Regions from separate parts of the Arthrobacter sp. UYEF3 genome, predicted to be linked through region 1. Evidence: predicted binding sites of a transcription regulator. Region 1 holds the regulator's gene; each other region holds the start of a gene.

Region 1 (6,466 bases):
GTGCCATGATGGGCTCACTTCGCGAAGCAATCCAGGACTACGCCGGACGACTTACCGGAAACCTGCCGGACTGGGACGCCACTGCGGCGCGGCTGCGGCAGGAACACCGGAACATCCTGACGGCCATCACCCGGGACGATGGCGCTGTGGCTGCCGTACTGGTGGCGGAACATATCGAGGGCTACTACGCGGAGGCAGGTCTGGGCGGCCGCGCCTGACGCCCGGCCGCCGCCGTCGGAATGTTACGCCCCGCTTTGCCCGCCGGCCGGGAGCGGGGCTATGGTCGGTGGCATGACTAACCGTTGGTATGCGTATTTTTCGTTGGCTCTGGAGGGGCCTGCGTCTAACTGACACGCATCCAGCTTTCCTTCAGAGCCAACAGGGCAGAGATCATTCTCTGCCCTTCGCCATTTTCTCCGGCGGGTTCTGACCAGGGCCCGCTCCGCACCCGGAACAGGACCCGAATAATGAGCATCGAAGCAGCCCGTGAAAACCAGCCTTCCACCTCTAATCTGCGGATCAGCGAATTCACCGCGCTGCCCACCCCGCAGGAATTGATTTCGGAGCTTCCGCTGGACGGCCGGGACTCCGCCGTCGTCGGCCGGGGCCGCGACGAGGTCCGCGCCATCCTGGACGGCGTTGATGACCGGCTGCTCGTGATTGTCGGACCGTGCTCCATCCACGATCCCAGAGCAGGGCTCGAATACGCCCGCCGCTTGGTCAGCCAGGCCGAGAAACACCGTGAAGACCTGCTGATCGTGATGCGCACGTACTTCGAGAAGCCGCGCACCACGGTGGGCTGGAAGGGCCTGATCAATGATCCGCGGCTTGACGGTAGCCATGACATTGCGGCCGGCCTGCGCGCCGCCCGGCAGTTCCTGCGCCAGGTCACGGCGCTGGGGCTGCCCACCGCCACAGAGTTCCTCGAACCGATCAGCCCGCAGTACATGGCGGACCTTGTGGCCTGGGGTGCCATCGGCGCGCGCACCACGGAAAGCCAGATCCACCGCCAGCTCGCCTCCGGCCTCTCCATGCCGATTGGCTTCAAGAACGGGACCGACGGCGGCCTGCAGGTGGCGCTCGACTCGTGCAGCGCCGCGGCCGCCGCCCAGGCGTTCCTGGGGATCGACGGCGACGGACGGGCCGCACTGGTCAGCACCGCCGGCAATCCGGACACACATATCATCCTGCGCGGCGGCAGCCAGGGGCCCAATTTCTCCGCCGCCGACGTCGAGGCAGCCTCCGCCCGGCTCGCCGGGCAGCAGCTGAACCCGCGGCTGATCGTGGACGCGAGCCATGCCAACAGCGGCAAGAACCATCACCGGCAGGCCGAAGTCGCCTTGGAGGTCGGCGCCCAGCTCGAGAACGGCGGAACCTCGGCAGGTGCCATTGCCGGAATCATGCTGGAGAGCTTCCTGGTGGGCGGTGCGCAGGCCCTGGATGTCGCCCAACACGCGGCGGGAACCGACCAGCTGCTGTACGGCCAGAGCGTCACGGATGCCTGCATGGATTGGGAAGTCACCGCCTCCGTGCTTGGCCAGCTGGCCGCGTCGGCGCGCACCAGGCGCACCCGGGGCTGAAACCGGGCGTAAGGAAGCCGGCCGGTGCGGGATTCCTGCGGAAATCCTCCTTGATTCCTGCGCAAGGCTTTCCCATTGGCACCACGAACCTCTAGAGTATCTAGCACATGGTTGTTTGATGGCTCAGCATCGGCACACCGCCATGTCGTTCAGACGGGGCAGCCGTTCGCTTGAGCAAAAGGAATAAGGGAAATGTCTTCGGAGGCAAACTTCTCCAACGCGCGCTTTCTCACCGTGGCCGAGGTCGCGGACGTCATGCGGGTGTCAAAGATGACCGTGTATCGCTTGGTGCACTCCGGCGAGATGCCGGCAGTGCGCTTCGGCCGCTCGTATCGGGTTCCGGAAACCGCCGTCGAACAGTACCTTAAGGGTGCCGTTGTCGACGGACGAACCGAGACGGGCTGAGACTTCTGCCGTCGCACGCGGCCAAAGCAGACCTCCTCGCGAGGCCTGAGGTCGTGGTGTGCCCCCGACAAGCGGTACTCTGTTAAGGAACGTTTTACGTCATTGTAAGAACCTGTCAGTTGTGCAGTCTGCTGCTTAGCCCGCGGACCCTATCCAACGGGCAGGTAATGCATCTAGCCGGTAAGGAACTTTCGTGGGTTCAGTTATTAAGAAGCGTCGCAAGCGTATGGCCAAGAAGAAGCACCGCAAGCTGCTTCGCAAGACGCGCCACCAGCGTCGCAATAAGAAGTAGAGATACTTCACACAAACGAAGTGCCCGTTGCCCTCCCGGCGGCGGGCATTTTCTTTTGCTTCCGGGCCCGCGTCTCGGTAGCGCGACTCCCGCTCCGGGCGGCTCTACGCGGAGGGGCCGCGGAAGCGGGAGAAGCCCCGCCAGAGGCCGTAGACCGCCCCGCCCACGGTCGCGAACTTGAGGCCCAGGGTCGCCGCCCGGCGTCCGGAACGGAAGTCGTAGACCGGCCAATTGTGTTCGCGTGCGTGGCGGCGCAGCCGGCCGTCGGGATTGATGGCCACCGGGTGCCCGACCATGCTGAGCAGGGGGATGTCGTTGTGCGAGTCGCTGTAAGCCCAGCAACGGTCCAGATCCAGGCCCTCCGCCTCGGCTACGCCGCGGACCGCCACGGCCTTCGCCGGACCGTGCAGGATCTCGCCCACGAGCCGTCCGGTGTAGGACCCGTCGCGGATCTCACCCACCGTGCCGAGGGCGCCGGTGAGGCCCAGCCGGCTGGAAATGACGGTTGCCACCTCGATCGGGGTCGCCGTGACGAGCCAGACCCGGCGGCCCATGCGCAGGTGCTGTTCGGCCAGCGCCTTGGTGCCCGGCCAGATCCGCGACTCGATCATCTCGTCGTAGACCTCCTCGCCGAGGGCTTCGATGTCCTTCACTGTGAGACCTGAGCCCAGGCTCAGGGCGCTGTCGCGGACGGCGTGGACGTCGTCGATGTTTTCGCCACGGAGCACGAACATCAACTGCTTCCAGGCGAAGCCGGCAGCCTGCGGGATTGTGAAGGCTCCGCGCTGGTGCATTTTGCGGGCGACGTGGAAGAGACTGGCACCCCGCATGAGGGTGTTGTCGACGTCGAAGAAGGCCGCCTCGCTGTGCTGCGGTGTCACAGCCGGCCGCGTGGCCACAGCGACGATCTTCTCCTCGGGCATGCCTCGAGTCTAGTCAATACCGGCGGCCCGTACGCGCAGTTGACCCGCCGCCATGCCCCCTTACCGCGTCGAAATAGCGTTGGTATACCGTTCGAATCCGTCGGGGCCGCGGAGGGGACGCCGGCGGGAGCGCGGACCGCGTCGACGCCAGGACGAGGGCAGGGCTACCGTGGGACCATGGCCAAACCCGCACCCCAGCCCGCGCCCCATCCTTGTGTAGTTTTGATCACCAAAGCCAATTGCCACCTGTGCGCTGACGCGCGCGACGCCGTCGGGCGCGTCACCGCAGCGCTGGGACTCGGGTGGTCCGAGCGGTCCATCGACGACGACGCCGGCCTGCGCGAGCGCTATGCCGAGGAAATCCCAGTGCTGCTGGTGGATGGTGTCCAGCGGGATTTCTGGCGCATCGACGAGGCGCGGCTGGCCCGTACACTGCGCCGTGCCCTGGGCCAGACGGCCTGAATACTCCCTGACCTTGGGGCCGGTGCGGCCGCGGTCTGCTTTGTGACACTTACCACCGTGGCTCTAAAGTGGAGAAACAACGCGACGCAATGGAGCAGATAGTGACTTCGCTGGATTCATCACCCGATGCCCTGCCCGGGGGAGCCGGTACTGCGGCCAAGCAGATCCCGCCGGCGGCCGTGGCACGGCTGACGCTGTATTTGCGCGCCATGACGGCAATGCTGGCCGAAGGAGTGGACCGCGTTTCCTCCGAGTCGCTTGCCGAGGCCTGCGGTGTCAGTTCCTCCACGCTCCGCAAGGACCTCTCCTACGTGGGCTCCTATGGGACCCGCGGCGTGGGCTATGAAGTGCAGTACCTGAACCGGCACATCGCCGCGGCGCTGGGCCTGACCCACGACTGGAAGGTCGCGATTGTCGGCGCGGGCAACCTCGGCAAGGCGCTCGCCCGTTACGGCGGATTCGAATCGCGCGGCTTTGACATCGTGGCGATCTTCGACGCCGACCAGATGGTGGTGGGCAGCGAGGTCGGCTGGCTGCGGGTGAGCGACGCCGCGGACCTCGAATCCGTGCTGCACCGCACGGGTACCAACATGGTGGTTCTGGCGCTCCCCGCCGCAGTGGCGCAGGGCGTGTGCGACCGCGTGGTGGCCGCGGGCGTGCGCAGCATTCTCAGCTTTGCCCCGGTCATGCTCCAGGTGCCCCCCGGAGTCAATCTCCGCAAGGTGGACATGGCCACCGAGCTGCAGATCCTCGCTTATCACGCGCAAAGGGCGCAGGATCCGGAGGACGCCGACTAGCTTCAGTCGGCTGTTCCGGATCCTGCGCCCTTAACCCCCCTGAACCCGCACTGTTATCCCGCCCGATATCCCGCCTGCGGCGGGGGTGCCCCGGTTTAGCGCCCGTACGGGTACTGGGCGGACGGGTTGGCGAAAGGCTGCTGCTTCCGGAAGTAGGGGGAGGTCGCCGGCAGGTACAGCATCACGATGCCCGCAATGCCTGCCAGCACCGCGAGGGTGCCGATGCTCAGCGGGAGCAGGCTGAAGATCGACAGTACGGCGAAGACCGTGCCGAGAATCCGTGCCCAGTTCCTGCCCTTGCGGACGTTGAGCGCCACAAGCGCGTAGAGGGCCACGCTGATCACGGCGAACACCACGATTGTCCCGGTCAGGAAGGGCTTGACGTCATTGAAATTGACGGCCGCGCCGCTTGCCGCCATCTGCTGCTGGAACATGTCCCGCAAGGCCGGGGTGTCCAGGGCACCAATGGACAGCAGGAGGGAGAGGACCCAGATTGCGCCGGAGGCGACAATCAGCCAGAAAGCGATATTGACGAGCCTGGGCACAGCACCGGGGGTCTGCTGCTGACCGTAGGGTGATTGAGCATAGGGGGACTGGCCGTAGCCCGGCGCCTGCTGGCCGTACTGCGGTGCGTTCTGGCCGTAGCCCGGCGCCTGCTGGCCGTACTGCGGTGCGTTCTGGCCGTACTGCGGGGCCGGGGCCTGCTGGCCGTACTGCGGAGCCGGCTTGCCCGACTCGGACCCGTCCGGGCTGGAAGGCTCGACTGGCGGGATACTCATGGCGGTCCTTTGCGTTTCTGTGGCGGAATGGGCTACCGGACCGGTGTCGCACCCTGCCCAGCGTGGTCTAACTCCACGGTACCCCGGCCCTGCCGAGGTTTGGGTCATTCCTCAGCGGTATTCTCGCCCACTGCATCCGCCGTCGCCGTGCGGGGTATTCTCCGGCTCAGTCGGGACTAGAGCCGGCCAGTGAAGGAGTTGAACCACGACTGCGAGTTGGGCAGCCACATCAGCACGGTCGCGGCCAGGCTAATGACAAAGCCGGGCCAGCTGCCGCCTCCGGCGATACCCGTACTGAAGGCTGCGAGGACAAGGCTGACGCTGGCGGCGATGGTCAGCGCAAAGCGGGCCCACGCCCAGCCCTCCTTCATCTTCATCGCGAGCGTGACCTGCGCACCCGCCAAGGCGAGGGCAACCAGCACCAGCAGCAGCAGCAGGATGCCCGCCGGCGGCGACACCACAAACAGAACCACCGCGCCGAAAAGCCCGATCACTCCCGCGAGCAGTCCCAGCAGGCCTCCGACCACCCACACCCAGTAGGAGATCTTCAGTTCAGGGGGCATCGCCGGGACGGTGAACATCCCGGAATAGCCGCCCGCAGGCAGGACGTCATGGAAGGTCCGCGGTCGGTGGGCGGGCCACTCAAAGCGGAACCCGCCCGGCCAGCCCGGCCCGACCGGCTGGCCGGACGCCCCGCCTAGCCGTTCCCCGCCCGGCGGTAAGCCACCCGGTTGCGGGGGAGTGCCCCGTGGCTGCTCGGGTTCGGAGGCGTCGCCGGGATTGCTCATGATTTTCACTTTAGACTCCGGGACCAGTGCTTCCTAGCGGACTCCTTCGGCGGTGCCATGTCGTCGCAAGGAGAAAGACGGAACACCGCGGGGGTCGGCCCGCTTAAGCCAAACACCCCGCTCCATCCGGGGATGGGGCGGGGCGTTTGGAAGCGTCTCCGGCGAGCGCCGGAGGAGCCTGTCCGCCCTCAGGGGGCGGCGCGGACTACGCTGCGGGGGCGATGAAGGCCAGTTCGAGGTTGATGGCAACCTTGTCGCTGACCAGCACGCCACCGGCGTCGAGGACTGCGTTCCAGGTCAGGCCGAAGTCCTTGCGGCTGATGGTGGTTTCGGCGGTCAGGCCGGCGCGGGTGTTGCCGAACGGGTCAACGGCCACGCCGTTGAGTTCGGTGTCCAGCGCCACCGGGTGGGTGACACCCTTAATGGTCAGGTCGCCCAGC
Region 2 (6,466 bases), on a different contig from region 1:
ACCTCGGTGAAGACGTTCACGGCCACCGTCTGTTCCGGCGGGGGAGCCCACGCCGCGGCGTAGGTGCTGGAGCGGCAATCGACCAGCAGTTCGCCGGCGGTTTCTGCGGCGAGGGCCTCGGTCAGTTGCGGTTTCCAGAAAGAAGCCAGCCGTCCCACGTCGGGCAGCGCCGTTCCCATCGACAGCCGGTACGCCGGCACCCGGTCCGCGAAGCGGATCGCCCCCCAGAGGGCGGAGATCACCAGCACTGACCGGTCCGCCTTTTTCCGTTGCGCCGGGGTCAGCGAACGGTAACCCAGGGCGTCGTACAGGACCCCCGAGTACACCTGGTGGGCGGGGGCGGCAGGCTCGGCGTGCAGCCGGGTGTTGCGTTCGACGTCGGCCTTCAGCGAGGCGCCGACGCCGAGCAGGGCCAGCGCATCCTCATGGGCGCTTACGGTGCCGAGCGCCTCAAGAACCTTCGCGCGGTGGCTGTTGAGGCCGGGGAAACTGAGGGACGCCGGGTCGACGGCGTCGCCGCCGGTGGCGGGGGTCTTGCCTTCGGAGGGGAGTAGCAGAATCAGCACCGTACGATCCTACCGGCGGCGGCGGCGGCGGCCCGGCGCCGGTGGCCGGTGTCAGGCCACCTTGGCTGGTGCCGCCGGTACAGGATCCGGTGCCGAGGCCGCTACCGGGACCGGAAGGGGGACCGGGGCGAGGCCCCCGAGAGGGACGGCCGCCGTCGCCACTGCCTTCGCCGCCTGGGTTTCCCGGGCCAGGAACGCGGACAACTCGCCGATGGTGCTCATCAGCGGGGCGGGGAAGACCACTGTGGTGTTCTTGTCCACACCGATTTCGACGAGCGACTGCAGATTGCGCAACTGGAGGGCCAACGGGTGCGCCATCATCGTGTCAGAGGCTTCGCCCAGCGCCGCAGCCGCGATGGATTCGCCTTCCGCGGCGATGATCTTCGCCCGCTTCTCCCGCTCGGCCTCAGCCTGCCGGGCCATGGCACGCTTCATGCTCTCCGGCAGCTGAATGTCCTTGAGCTCCACCAGGGTCACCTCGACGCCCCACTCCAGCGTGAGGGCGTCGAGGATTTCGCGGATGTCTGTGTTGATGTGCTCCGTCTCGGACAGGGTCTGGTCCAGGCTGTGCCGGCCCACCACTTTCCGGAGCGTGGTTTGTGCGATTTGATTGATCGCGGCGGCCACATTTTCGATCGCCACGACGGACTTCACGGCGTCGATCACGCGGTAGTACGCCACTGCGGAGATGTCCAAACTGACGTTGTCCTGGGTGATGATGCCCTGCGACTGGATCGGCATGGTGACGATCCGAAGGCTGACCAGCGGGAGCTTGTCGATCACCGGAATAATGAAGCGCAGCCCCGGCAGCCGGACGCCGGCGACCCGGCCCAACCGGAACAGCACGCCCTGCTCGTACTGGCGGACAATCCGGATCGACATCCGGGCCGCGATGAGCAGCAGGACCAGAATGATCAGCCAGATGATGATGGCGGTGAAGTCCATCCGAATCGCGTCCTTCCCTAGCGGGAACACCTGCTTCCATTCTCCCACCGGCGGGACCAAAAGGCTCCGCTGCGGGCACGCGGCCGGGGGAGACCGTAGAATGATCGACGGATGGGTTGACCAGGCGGCCGCGCGTCACGCAAGTGGCTCGAGGAACGTCCGGGCTCCGCAGGGCAGGGTGGTGGGTAACGCCCACTCGGGGTAACCCGCAGGCCAGTGCCACAGAGAATAGACCGCCTGCCCCGGCGTCGTGTCCGCACGGTTCGGGGATCAGGTAAGGGTGAAACGGTGGTGTAAGAGACCACCAGCTTCCCGGGTGACCGGGAAGGCTAGGTAAACCCCACCCGGAGCAAGGCCAGACAGGACACGTTTGAGGGCTGCCCGCCCGAGTGTCCGGGTAGGCTGCTGGAGGGCGTCGGCAACGGCGTCCGTAGATGGATGGCCGCTACTCCCGCGCCGGTAACAGCGCGGGAGCACAGAACCCGGCGTATCGGTCAACCCATCCACCCCAACGACAAAACGGAAGGGGCCGGCACCGTGTGGTACCAGCCCCTTCAGTGAAAAAATCGGTGTCGGATCAGGTGTTGGCCTTCCGCTTCACCCAGCCCCAGACCGCGGTTGCAACAAACAAGATCAGGCCGATGATGGCCAGCCAGACCAGGCCCTTCACGACGAAGCCCAGGATCGAAAGAATAAGCCAAACGACTAGTAGTGCAATTATGAGTCCCATTTGGTCATCCTAGGTTGAGGGGAGTCCGCCGGCCGGGATTGCGTGTGAGTGATTTCACGCCGCCCGGGCGCTGCAGAGCGGCCGGGCCGCCCTAGAATGGAGAACGAACGTAGAGGTTCGGCCGCCGGTCTGCGTTCGCAGCCGGTGGTTTTTCTTTGCGCTCCACGCAGGCGGGCGGGGTGGACCGAATCCCCGCGGCCCCAGGGTTCCGGACATCCGCCGGCGGCCGACTTCCGCATACGAGGACGTATGCGGTGGATTTTAGGAAGGTAGTTCTGTGAGCCAGACGTCAGATTCTTGTCTTGATACGTGGATGGGCCGGGAGGCGCTCGCCGAGGCCATGATTCCGGTGATCGGCCGGCTGTACCGCGAAAACAACGTGGTTACGTCCATCCACGGCCGCAGCCTGATCAACAAGTCCACCATGAACATCCTCAAGGCGCACCGCTTCGCCCGCCGGATGAGCAAGGAAGAGCTGCGCCTCGAGGAGACCGCACCCCTGCTGGATGCCCTCACCAAACTGGACCTCGGCGCCGCGGCCATTGACATTGCCCGCCTCACCGAGAAGTACCGTGCCGAAGGCGACGGCGCCAGCCTGGACGCGTTCCTGCGGGCCGAACTGGCCGAAGTAGTGGGCAAGCGCGGCGGCGACGACCGCACCAGCACCGACGTCGTCCTCTACGGCTTTGGCCGCATCGGCCGCCTGCTGGCCCGCCTCCTGATCGAAAAGGCCGGCGGTGGCCACGGCCTGCGCCTGCGTGCGATCGTGGTGCGCCGCGGCTCCGACAACGACCTCGCCAAGCGTGCCAGCCTGCTGCGCCGCGACTCGGTTCACGGTTCGTTCGAGGGCACCATCAAGGTTGACCCCGAGAACGACACCATCACCGCCAACGGTGTCCAGATCCAGGTCATCTACTCGGACAACCCGGCCACGGTGGACTACACCGCCTACGGCATCCACGACGCGCTGGTCGTCGACAACACCGGCCGCTGGCGCGACGCCGAGGGCCTGTCCCAGCACCTGCAGAGCAAGGGCGCCTCCCGGGTCCTCCTCACCGCTCCGGGCAAGGGCGAGCTGAAGAATATCGTGCACGGCATCAACCAGGCAGCCATCACCGATTCGGACAAGATCGTTTCCGCGGCCTCCTGCACCACCAATGCCATCACTCCCGTGCTGAAGGCGATCAATGACCGCTACGGCGTGGTGCACGGCCACGTTGAAACGGTCCACTCGTTCACGAACGACCAGAACCTGATCGATAACTTCCACAAGGGCGACCGCCGCGGACGCTCCGCCGCGCTGAACATGGTCATCACCGAGACCGGTGCCGCCAAGGCCGTGGCCAAGGCCCTGCCGGAACTCCTCGGCAAGCTCACCGGCAGCTCCATCCGCGTTCCCACCCCGGACGTATCGCTGGCCATCCTGAACCTCAGCCTGGAAAACGGCACCTCCAAGGATGAGGTCAACGACTACCTGCGGGAAACGTCGCTGCATTCGGCGCTGCGGAAGCAGATCGACTACATCGATTCGCCCGAAGTTGTCTCCACCGACTTCGTCGGCTCCCGCCGGGCAGGCATCGTCGACGGTCTGGCCACCATCTCCAACGACAAGAACCTGGTGCTCTACGTCTGGTACGACAACGAGTTTGGCTACAGCTGCCAGGTGGTCCGGGTCATGGAGGAAATGGCCGGCGTCAATCCGCCGTCCTTCCCGGCCAAGGACGCGGCAGCCACCCTGGCGGCGGCTGGCCTGCCGGTCGAGGTCGGCTAACCCACTTCTTGCGACTTTCCCGGCCGTGTCTCTGGAATCGGCCGGGAAAGGGAACCACAATGGAGCCATGGAACAGAACCCGGCTCCGGAACACGAAACCACCTTGGAACACGCCCTTGATCTGGCACGGCGGAATGCCAAGGAAGCCAAGCGCCTCGTCGATGACGCCCGAGCCAAGCGCGACGTGGGGGAGATTGACGATGCCCGCGTCAGTCAATTGGAAGGGTTGCTGGCCCTCGCCGACGAGGACCTCCGCCGGGTCACCAGGGAACAGTGACCGCCCGGCCGTAAGCGCCCTTCAGGGGCCCGGGGTGCCACCTGTCCTGCACACTGTGGAGAATGGCTCCGGCGACGGTGTTTCGTCTTAGGCTGTGAGGGTGCAGCAGACCCACTCCGGACGAGCGCGGCCATGACCGCCACCTGGAACGACTTCCGGCGTGCCCGACTCCGGTACCGCCAGGCGTGGGCCCTCCTGGCTACCGGGCTGCTGGCGCTGGCTGCCGTCCTGGTCTGGTTTTTTACTGCGGGACAGTTTGCCGTGGCCGAGCCGCAGGCCGCCGGCCCCCGCGACGCTCCCGTGCTCGCTGGGGGCTGGATGAAGGCTGTTGCCCCGGTGCGGCCTGTGCCGGGCGGCCGTGCCCTCGACACGCTGGAAGCCCTGCCGGTCAAAGGCCGTGCAGCCGCGAGCGGCTATGACCGGAGCGCATTCGGTCAGTCCTGGCTCGACGTCGACCGCAACGGCTGCGACACACGCAACGACATTCTCCGCCGCGACCTGGCCGACGCCCGGTTTACCGAAGGATCCCGCTGCCGGATCGGGGCCGGGTCCTTCCAGGAGCCCTACACCGGCCGGACCATCGAGTTCCAGCGCGGAGCGGAATCAAGCAAAGCCGTGCAGATCGACCACGTGGTGGCCCTGGGGGACGCGTGGCAGAAGGGCGCCCAGCTGTTGACGGCCGTGCAGCGCCAGCACCTGGCCAATGACCCGCTGAACCTGGTCGCGGTGGACGGGCAGGCCAACCAGGATAAGAGCGCGTCCGACGCCGCCACGTGGCTGCCCCCGAACAAGGCGTTCCGCTGCCACTACGTCGCCCGGCAGATCTCGGTCAAGGCAGCATACGGACTGTGGGTGACGCCGGCCGAGAAGGACGCGATGAAGCGGGTCCTGGCTGCCTGTCCGGAGCAGCAGACCGTCGTGCCGCGCTGAGCCGGGATGGGTCCGGATTCCAAGCTCATTGACATGGCGGCCCGACGGGTCTAGGACTTGGGCTGTCAGCACGGCAACCAGTCGAGGAGCGCAAGATGGCATACGGAGTTGTGCACTTTTTCCCGGGGGGAACCAAGGAGCAGTACGAGGCGTCAATCGCCGCGGTTCATCCCGGTGAGGGACGCTTGCCGGAAGGCCAGCTCTTTCATGCCGGCGGAGCCTCGGCCGGCGGCTGGTCCATCATGGCGGTCCATGATTCGAAGGAGAGCTGGGAGAAATTCCGGGACGGCATCCTCATGCCCAAGATGCAGGCGGGCATCGAGGGCGGCTTTACCTCCCCGCCGGAAGAAACCGTGATTGACCTCTACAAGGTGATGCCCTAGACGTCGGAATCTTTTCCGCTAGGGCCCGGATCACGCGGCTCTCCTCCTCAAACGGGGCGAAGCGTAGCCGCCGCGGCCCTAGTGGCCGAAGGGATCCGGATCGACGCCCGGCATCCAGGTCAGCCCGGGGACACCCCAGCCGCTTTTCCTGGCCTGCTTCATCGCCTTGCGGGAGTAGCGGTCGATCAGCCGGTTGACGTACAGCTTGCCGTCGAGGTGGTCGTATTCGTGCTGGATCACCCGGGCGAACCATTCGGTCGCCTCGAACTCGACCGGTGTGCCGTCGCCGTCGAAGCCTTGCACCCGCGCCCACTCGGCGCGCTTGAGCGGGTACTGGCCGCCGGGGAAGGACAGGCAGCCTTCCTCCTCCTCGTCCGGGTCCGGGAGTGCCCCCGAGACCTTGGAGAGGGTCAGTACCGGATTTACGACGACGCCGGACGGCGGCGCCCCGTCGTCGTTTTCGAACCTGTACACGAACAGCCTCCGGCCCACGCCGACCTGAGGTGCGGCCAGGCCCACGCCGTTGGCGGCTTCGTTGGTCTCGAACATGTCTGCGATCAGGGTGCGCAGCTCGTCGTCGAAGACGTCAACTTCGGCGGCCCGGCGGTGCAGCACGGGTTCGCCCCAGATCGTGATCGGTAGGACTGTCATGGGGGCTGGTTCCTTTGATGCTTTTTCTTGTGCGTGCCGGGTGGTCAGCCGGCGATGGTTCGGCCGACGACGTCGCGCATAATTTCGTTGGTGCCGCCGAAAATGGTGAGTAACCGGGCGGCCAGGTACGCCTGCGCCACCGGGTATTCCATGATGTAGCCGTAGCCGCCGTGCAGCTGCAGGCAGCGGTCGGTGATGGATTTGGCCCGCTCG
Region 3 (6,466 bases), on a different contig from region 1:
ACCCGCCGACGTCGTCATCACTGCGGGCGACTCGGGCCGCGAGGGCGACGGCAAGGACCTCATCGACGCCTCGCGCCGCTAGGGTTCCGGCCCGCGATTCCTGCGCCGTTTCGACGGTTTCCTGCAGGAAAGACGCTGCGCAGCGTCGAAACGGCAGGGAACCGTCGAAGTGGCGCGCCGCGGGCGACCGCTGCCCAGCCGATGACAACCGCCGGGATCGCGCCCACCAGCAGGGCCGCGACGGGGAGGAAGCTGAAGCCCACGGCGCTCGGGGTCAGGAACAGGGTCCAGGCGCTGAACAGGACACAAAAGCTCGCGTGTGTCACCAGGATGCCGGTCCAGACCGCACCGGAACCCAGCTCGACCCGTATAGGCCGGCTCACCGCCGAGCTCCGCCGAGCCGGTCCAGCGCGGACTCCAGCCCGGGCTCCTGAAAGGCGAACCCGGCATCGAGCAGCCTGCGTGGCTCCACCCAGCGACTCTTAAGCACCAGCTCGGCTTCCGTGCGGATCAGCACGGCTCCGAGCTTCAGCAGCCACCCGGGCATGGGCATGCCCCACGGCACCCCGTGGGCGCAGCGGACCAGCCGCATCAGCTCCCGGTTCTGCACGACCTCCGGCGCCGCGACATTGACCGGACCGGTCAGGTCAGGGCGCCGGTGCAGGAAGCCCACTGCGCGGTAAAGGTCTTCAATATGGATCCAGCTGAATTTCTGCGCCCCGTTGCCCATCCGGCCGCCCAGGCCGAGCCGCGCCAGGTTCGCGAAGGGACGCATCACTCCGCCTCCCGGTCCCAGCACGATCGCGATGCGCAGCGGAATCTTCCGGGTATGCGGAGTCGGTGCCAGGTCCAGCGCCTCTTCCCAGGCGCGGGCGACGTCGACGGAGAACCCGGTGCCCGGCTCGCCGTCGTCCTCCGTTTGGGGCCGGTCCTCGGCGTGCCGGTAGATGGTTGCCGTGCCGGCGTTCAGCCAGGTGGCCGGGGGACTGCTGCAGCGCGAGATGGCACGGCCAAGCACCGCCGTCGTGGTTGTCCGGGAGTCAAGGATCTCGGCTCGGTTCCGCGCGTTGTAGCGGCAGCTCACTGAACGCCCGGCCAGGTTCACGAGGAGGTCGGCGCCATTGAGGGTGCGGGCAAGGCCGCCATCGTCTCCCCAGTGGACGGTGTCAGCGGGCGAGCGGCCGATGGTCCGCACCTCCCAGCCATCGTCCCCGAAGCGGCGCCGGAAGTAGCTCCCGATAAAGCCCGAGGCGCCGGCCAGGACCACAATGTTCTTTCCCATGATTCCCCCGATGGTTGTGTGCTGTTGTCCGGCTTTAGCCCCGGACGGTTCGGCTCAAGTCCAGGGCGTCGTCGAGGATCCTGCTGACACCGGGAATCCTGGCTAGCGACAGCCCGCGGGCAATCAAGGGGGCGAGGCCGTCCACGAGCTGCCGAGTGCGGCGCTGTCCCTGCGAGGTGTCGTACACCCAGAAAAGGGTCACGCCCATGTAGGCGAGCCACAGAAGCTCCGGAAGTTCCGTGCGGAGCTTCCGGGGAGCGGCGGGGCTGGCCCCGTCGACGGCGGTGCGGTAGGTCGCCAGCGCAACCTCCCTCGCGGCCGCCGAGGCGGCGTTGAACGGATTGACGGGCGACGCCGGACGGATGGCGGTGGTGATGAACTCGGCACCGAAGCGGTGGTACGGGGCCATGACGTCCAGTCCGGCATGCATCGTGGCCTTTAGCCTGCCGCTGAGGTCCTTGACGCCGACGACTGTCTCCGCGGCCTTGCGGGCATGCTCGGACTGTACCTGCAGGTAGAGCTCGTGGACCAGGTCATCCTTCGAGGCGAAGTAGTAGTAGGCGTTGCCGACGGAGACGCCGGCTTCGGCGGCGACGGCGCGCATGGTGGTTTTTTCGAAGCCGAGGTCGCGGAACATGCGCAGCGCGACGTCGGCCACCAGTTGCCGGGTTTGTTCGCTTTTGCCTGTCATGGTATCCCGTCGCCAGTTTCTGAACGTGTTCAAATAGGATGGCACAGCTTTTGAACACGTTCAATTAATTGTTTCGGACTGTCCCCCGGGACAGACCCGGGAGGGGCGGCAGGGCAATGACCGGGAGGTCGGCGCGCAGGACCCGCCGCGCGGGTGCGAGAATGGAGACGGTTCCAGGTGCGCGCCGCCGGAGCTTCCCAGTGCTAATACAGCCGGCCGTCCGGGTTTCATCTCTTGTTCCGGGCCGCCGAGCGAACCACTACGACAGGAACACCCATGACTTCCGCCAAGACCCTGCCGGCACCCGCCCCGCCAAAATTTGCCTCGATCGGCTCCCCGTACTTCGGTATCATGCTGGCCGTCATGGCCGTGGTGCTGATCCTGTCCAACATCGGGGCCTCGAAGGGCGTCGCGATCGGGCCGATCATTACCGACGGCGGCTTCTTCCTGTTCCCGCTGGCCTACATTCTGGGCGACGTGATCAGCGAGGTCTACGGCTTCAAAGTGGCCCGCAAAGCCATCCTGACCTCCTTCGCGCTGTCCGTCTTCGCCTCGCTTTGCTACTGGATCATCATCGCGCTGCCCGGCTTCACCGACGACTACGGCGTTGCCAAACAGTCGGCACTCGAGTTGGCCCTCGGCCCGGTGCCGCAGATCGTGCTCGCCTCCATGCTGGCCTTCCTCGCCGGCCAGACGATCAACTCCTGGATCCTGGTGAAGATGAAGGCCCGGTCCGGAGAGAAATCCCTGTGGGCGCGGCTGATGGGGTCCTCCGGCGTCGGCGAATTCGTAGACACGCTGATCTTCTGCAGCATCGCCGCATCCGTTATAGGCATCACGAACTTCGGCATGTTTGTGAACTACGTGGTGGTGGGCTTTGTCTACAAGACACTCGTCGAGTATTTGTTCGTGCCGCTGACCTCACTCGCGATCCGCTGGATCAAGAAGCGCGAACCGAGCTACGGGGCTTAGGGGCAGCCCGTCCCCGCACCTTGGCGCCGCCGCTGCCCTCTGGCGCCACTGCCGTTTCGACGGTTCCGTGCCAGCTCGACGTTTGGAATCGTCTATCCGACACGGAACCGTCGAATCGGGGAGGCATCGGCCGCCGCGCCGTTGCGAAATGCCCGCAGGACCCGGTACTTGAACTCCACCTCGTTGAACAGGTCCTTCCACTCGATTCGGAGGAATGTCCAACCCTGCTCCATAAGTGCCTTCTCGCGCCGCCGCTCCGCGAACAGGACGTCCCCCGTGGGCTGGTAGTCGAAGTACTTGCTCTTGCCGTCGAACTCGAGGGCAACCTTGCGTTCGGGCCACGCAAAATCCAGCCGGTATTCCCCGAACGGAGTAGGGACGCGGAACTGCAGCTCCGGCGGCGCTATTCCGAGCCGGTGCAGCAGCTCCCTGGTGCGGCTCTCTCCGGCCGACTCGGAGCGAGGATCGGCCAGTTCGAGGGCCCGGCGCAGCGTGACCACTCCGTTGCGGCCGACGAGCACTGAACACTGTGTGCGCAGGAGGCCGAGGTCCGCACCAATGCGAGCGGCGTGATCCACCAGGATCACGGCCTGGGGAACAGTGAACATCAGGCAACAATCGATGACCGTGCGTTCCAGCGACGTGCAGGGGAGCCCGTCGATATAGCAGATCTCGCGGCTACTCAGGAGACGGGTGTGGGCCACGACCTCGCGCCCGTGGGAGATGCCGGAGGGGCGGCCCTGTTGGGTGAAATGCACTCGGTTATCGGCGTTCCACAGCTGGAGGCCACGGAGGCTGGCACCCGAGACGTGGCTGTAGGCGAACCCTCCCGTCGACGTCGTGAGCGTTCCGAGGGCATGTGCAGAAATTAGCTGCCGACGTCGGGCTGTGGCGTTCAAACCGCGCCACCAATGCCCGCGGGCGTAGCAGCCGCGGCGCAGCCGGACGAGCGCGGCCCCCTGCACCAGCCGCGCGATGGCCCGGGAGTTTAGCCCGGACGCCAGGAGCTGGTCTGTTCGCCAGAGGTCACCGGCGGCCGGGAGTTCGGGAGGCATGGGACCAGCTTTAACCGCGGACCAGACGCTGGCCAGACAACCTTGCGGATATGTGGACAACCCCCGTTTCGACGGTTCCCCGCCTCGTCGGCGTTGCCCGTCGTCGAGCCGGCGGGGAACCGTCGAAACGGCGGGTGGCGGAAGATCTAGCCCTTGAGGGCCCCGTCGAGAAGCTCCCGGAGTTCGCGGAAGTGCCGTTCCGTGGCCTCCGCGTCGAAGGCCGAGGTGTCCGCCATCGAGTAGCCGTGCGATGCGCCGGCGTAGATTTCATTGGCGGCTTCGAGACCGGCCGCGTCCAGGGCCTTGCCCAGCCGCGCCACGGCGTCGTGATCCATGCTCCGGTCATGGTCGGCGTGGCCAAACACGAACCGGGCCCGGGCGGTGCCGAGCCCCAGGTGAGGGCTGTCGGGGGCGTCGGTCGCGAGCCCGCCGCCGTGGAAGCCGCCGCAGGCCGCAACCGCGTGTGGGTGGGCGGTCGCCGTGCGGACAGCCAGCCGTGCGCCCATGCAGTAGCCGGCGACGCCGATGGGGCCGGGCGTTACGCAGTCGAGCTGGCCGAGGGCCTCCAGCCACGCGTCGATGTCCTGAGCAGCTTTGTCCGTGCTGAGGCGTCCCACCCGCGGAAAGGCGGCCGCGCCGGCGGCCTCGCGGCCCTCAGGGGTGCCCATGTCCGTTGCCGGCGCAAGCTCTGCCGCCGTTCCCTCGCGGTAGAAGACGTTCGGGGCCAGTACGACGTAGCCCCAGTCGGCGATGCGCTGCGCCATGTCCTGGATGCGGGGGCGCAGGCCGAAGGCGTCCATGTAGAGGATGACGCCCGGGTACGGGCCCGCACCGGCGGAGGGGCGGGCCACCAGGGCCTCGGCGGTGCCGTCTGCGGCAGGGATTTCGATGAGCATCCGGCCAGACTACAGCAGGCGGTTGTGAGGGCCCAGGACAGATGAGGGGCGGTGGTTGGCGCCGGGTTCAACAGCGGCCCGGCAACCGGCCCGATGCCCATTGCGAACCCGGGCGCCAGCGTGCTACCGTCTTGGCGATCGTGACCCGTCGGCAGGAGGTGAGACCCGTGAACGCAGTATCCCATCGGGTGCTCCCCTGCAGCCTACGATCGCGCGGCTGAGCTAGTCGCCACCTGGAGCGCCCTAACCGGCAATTCCCGAAAGGCGACTCCCATGAACCCAACACATACTTCAGGTCCGCACCCCACCTCGAGGTCGGCCTCCGCCGGGCTGACGTCCGCACAGCATCAGCCGCAGTTCGACGCCGCAAAACCGGTCCGGGCCGGCGGAGAGCGAGCGTTGGTCCTCGGTGGCGGAGGATCGACAGGCAACGCGTGGCTGATCGGCGTCATCGCCGGCCTGTTCGATGCCGGGCTGGACATGACCACAGCCGACCTGACCATCGGGACGTCGGCCGGCTCGACGGCTGCGGCCCAGATAGGTGGCGCGACTCCGACCGAGCTGCTTGCCGCCATCCTTGCCGCTGCGCCGCAGCGACGGCCCCGTCCGGTCGGAACCGACCGAGGACGTGTTCCGATCAGGCCCGTTGCGGACCAGCTGGTGAGGACACGCAAAATTATCGCCTCCGCCCAGGATGCGGCTGGCATGCGCCGCGCAATGGGCGCGGCGGCACTCGACCTGGATGCGGCGTCGGACGGCTCCTGGCAAACCCGGTGGCGCGACACCGTCGCCTCGCGGCTGCCTAGCCAGCGCTGGCCGCAACGAACGCTGCTCATCACGGCGGTCGATGCCCGCACCGGTGAACCGGTCGTGTTCGACCGTGACTGCGGCGTCGACCTGGCCGACGCCGTGGCCGCCAGTTGTGCCAGTGGCCTTCCCTACAGGATCGGCGGCAACCTGTATATCGATGGCGGTTACCGACGCAACGAGAATGCTGATCTGGCGGCCGGATGTGGGCGGGTGCTGGTGCTGTCACCATTCGGCGGCAGGACATTGCATCCGCTGGACTGGGGCATGCAGCTCGCGGCACAGGTCGGCGAACTACGGGCACGCGGCAGCAAAGTAGAAACGATCTCCCCGGACAGCAACTCCGAGCACATGTTCGGCGCCAATGCGATGGACCCGTCGATGCGTCCCCCCGCCGCGCGGGCCGGCTACGACCAGGGCAGAGCCCTCGCCGGACAGCTCACCGAATTCCGGCGCTGACGCCGGGTTTCTGGCCCCGACGACCCCTCGATCATGAAAGGCCGGTTTGACCAAGGACCCAACCGCACCTAGGAGTAGTAGCGCCCCAGCGTCTCGGCCTTGAACTCGAAAAAGGTGCCGGCCTCGATGGCGAGGCGGGCGTCGTCCACCATCTTCACCACGAAGCGCTCGTTGTGGATCGAGATCAGGGTGGCGGAGAGCATCTCCTTGGCCTTGAACAGGTGATGGATGTAGGCCCGTGAGTAGTTCACGCACGCGTAGCAGTCGCAGCCTTCCTGCAGCTGGCCGAAGTCGCGCTTGTACT

Evidence for each region. The regulator Rex, encoded in region 1, represses fermentation and respiration genes when NADH is low (regulators of the CRP and FNR family bind a similar motif). The targets are predictions, from matches to a motif close to CTTGTGAANNNNTTCACAAG.
Region 2: a site for Rex is predicted at 2,283-2,302, ahead of ABIB14_RS13390 (glyceraldehyde-3-phosphate dehydrogenase). Genes of this name have one in related genera too.
Region 3: a site for Rex is predicted at 1,990-2,009, ahead of ABIB14_RS12055 (queuosine precursor transporter). Genes of this name have one in related genera too.

Annotation. Positions count from the first base shown of each region.
Region 1 covers NZ_JBEPNK010000006.1:81,932-88,397, reverse strand. The annotation lists gene ABIB14_RS06265 (FadR/GntR family transcriptional regulator) at 1-218, shown strand, start outside; gene ABIB14_RS06260 (3-deoxy-7-phosphoheptulonate synthase) at 468-1,580, shown strand; gene ABIB14_RS06255 (helix-turn-helix domain-containing protein) at 1,773-1,985, shown strand; gene ABIB14_RS06250 (30S ribosomal protein bS22) at 2,179-2,277, shown strand; gene ABIB14_RS06245 (HAD family hydrolase) at 2,382-3,200, opposite strand; gene ABIB14_RS06240 (glutaredoxin family protein) at 3,378-3,662, shown strand; gene ABIB14_RS06235 (redox-sensing transcriptional repressor Rex) at 3,764-4,459, shown strand; gene ABIB14_RS06230 (hypothetical protein) at 4,555-5,238, opposite strand; gene ABIB14_RS06225 (hypothetical protein) at 5,415-6,026, opposite strand; gene ABIB14_RS06220 (YceI family protein) at 6,232-6,466, opposite strand, start outside.
Region 2 covers NZ_JBEPNK010000019.1:10,109-16,574, forward strand. The annotation lists gene ABIB14_RS13370 (YaaA family protein) at 1-566, opposite strand, end outside; gene ABIB14_RS13375 (slipin family protein) at 618-1,511, opposite strand; RNA gene rnpB (RNase P RNA component class A) at 1,624-2,017, shown strand; gene ABIB14_RS13385 (LPXTG cell wall anchor domain-containing protein) at 2,089-2,241, opposite strand; gene ABIB14_RS13390 (glyceraldehyde-3-phosphate dehydrogenase) at 2,519-4,012, shown strand; gene ABIB14_RS13395 (hypothetical protein) at 4,080-4,289, shown strand; gene ABIB14_RS13400 (HNH endonuclease family protein) at 4,422-5,219, shown strand; gene ABIB14_RS13405 (hypothetical protein) at 5,315-5,602, shown strand; gene def (peptide deformylase) at 5,681-6,253, opposite strand; gene ABIB14_RS13415 (acyl-CoA dehydrogenase family protein) at 6,298-6,466, opposite strand, start outside.
Region 3 covers NZ_JBEPNK010000015.1:73,650-80,115, reverse strand. The annotation lists gene ABIB14_RS12075 (MFS transporter) at 1-82, shown strand, start outside; gene ABIB14_RS12070 (hypothetical protein) at 60-383, opposite strand; gene ABIB14_RS12065 (TIGR01777 family oxidoreductase) at 380-1,282, opposite strand; gene ABIB14_RS12060 (TetR/AcrR family transcriptional regulator) at 1,317-1,973, opposite strand; gene ABIB14_RS12055 (queuosine precursor transporter) at 2,250-2,945, shown strand; gene ABIB14_RS12050 (DUF559 domain-containing protein) at 3,038-4,000, opposite strand; gene ABIB14_RS12045 (dienelactone hydrolase family protein) at 4,147-4,896, opposite strand; gene ABIB14_RS12040 (patatin-like phospholipase family protein) at 5,170-6,162, shown strand; gene tgt (tRNA guanosine(34) transglycosylase Tgt) at 6,231-6,466, opposite strand, start outside.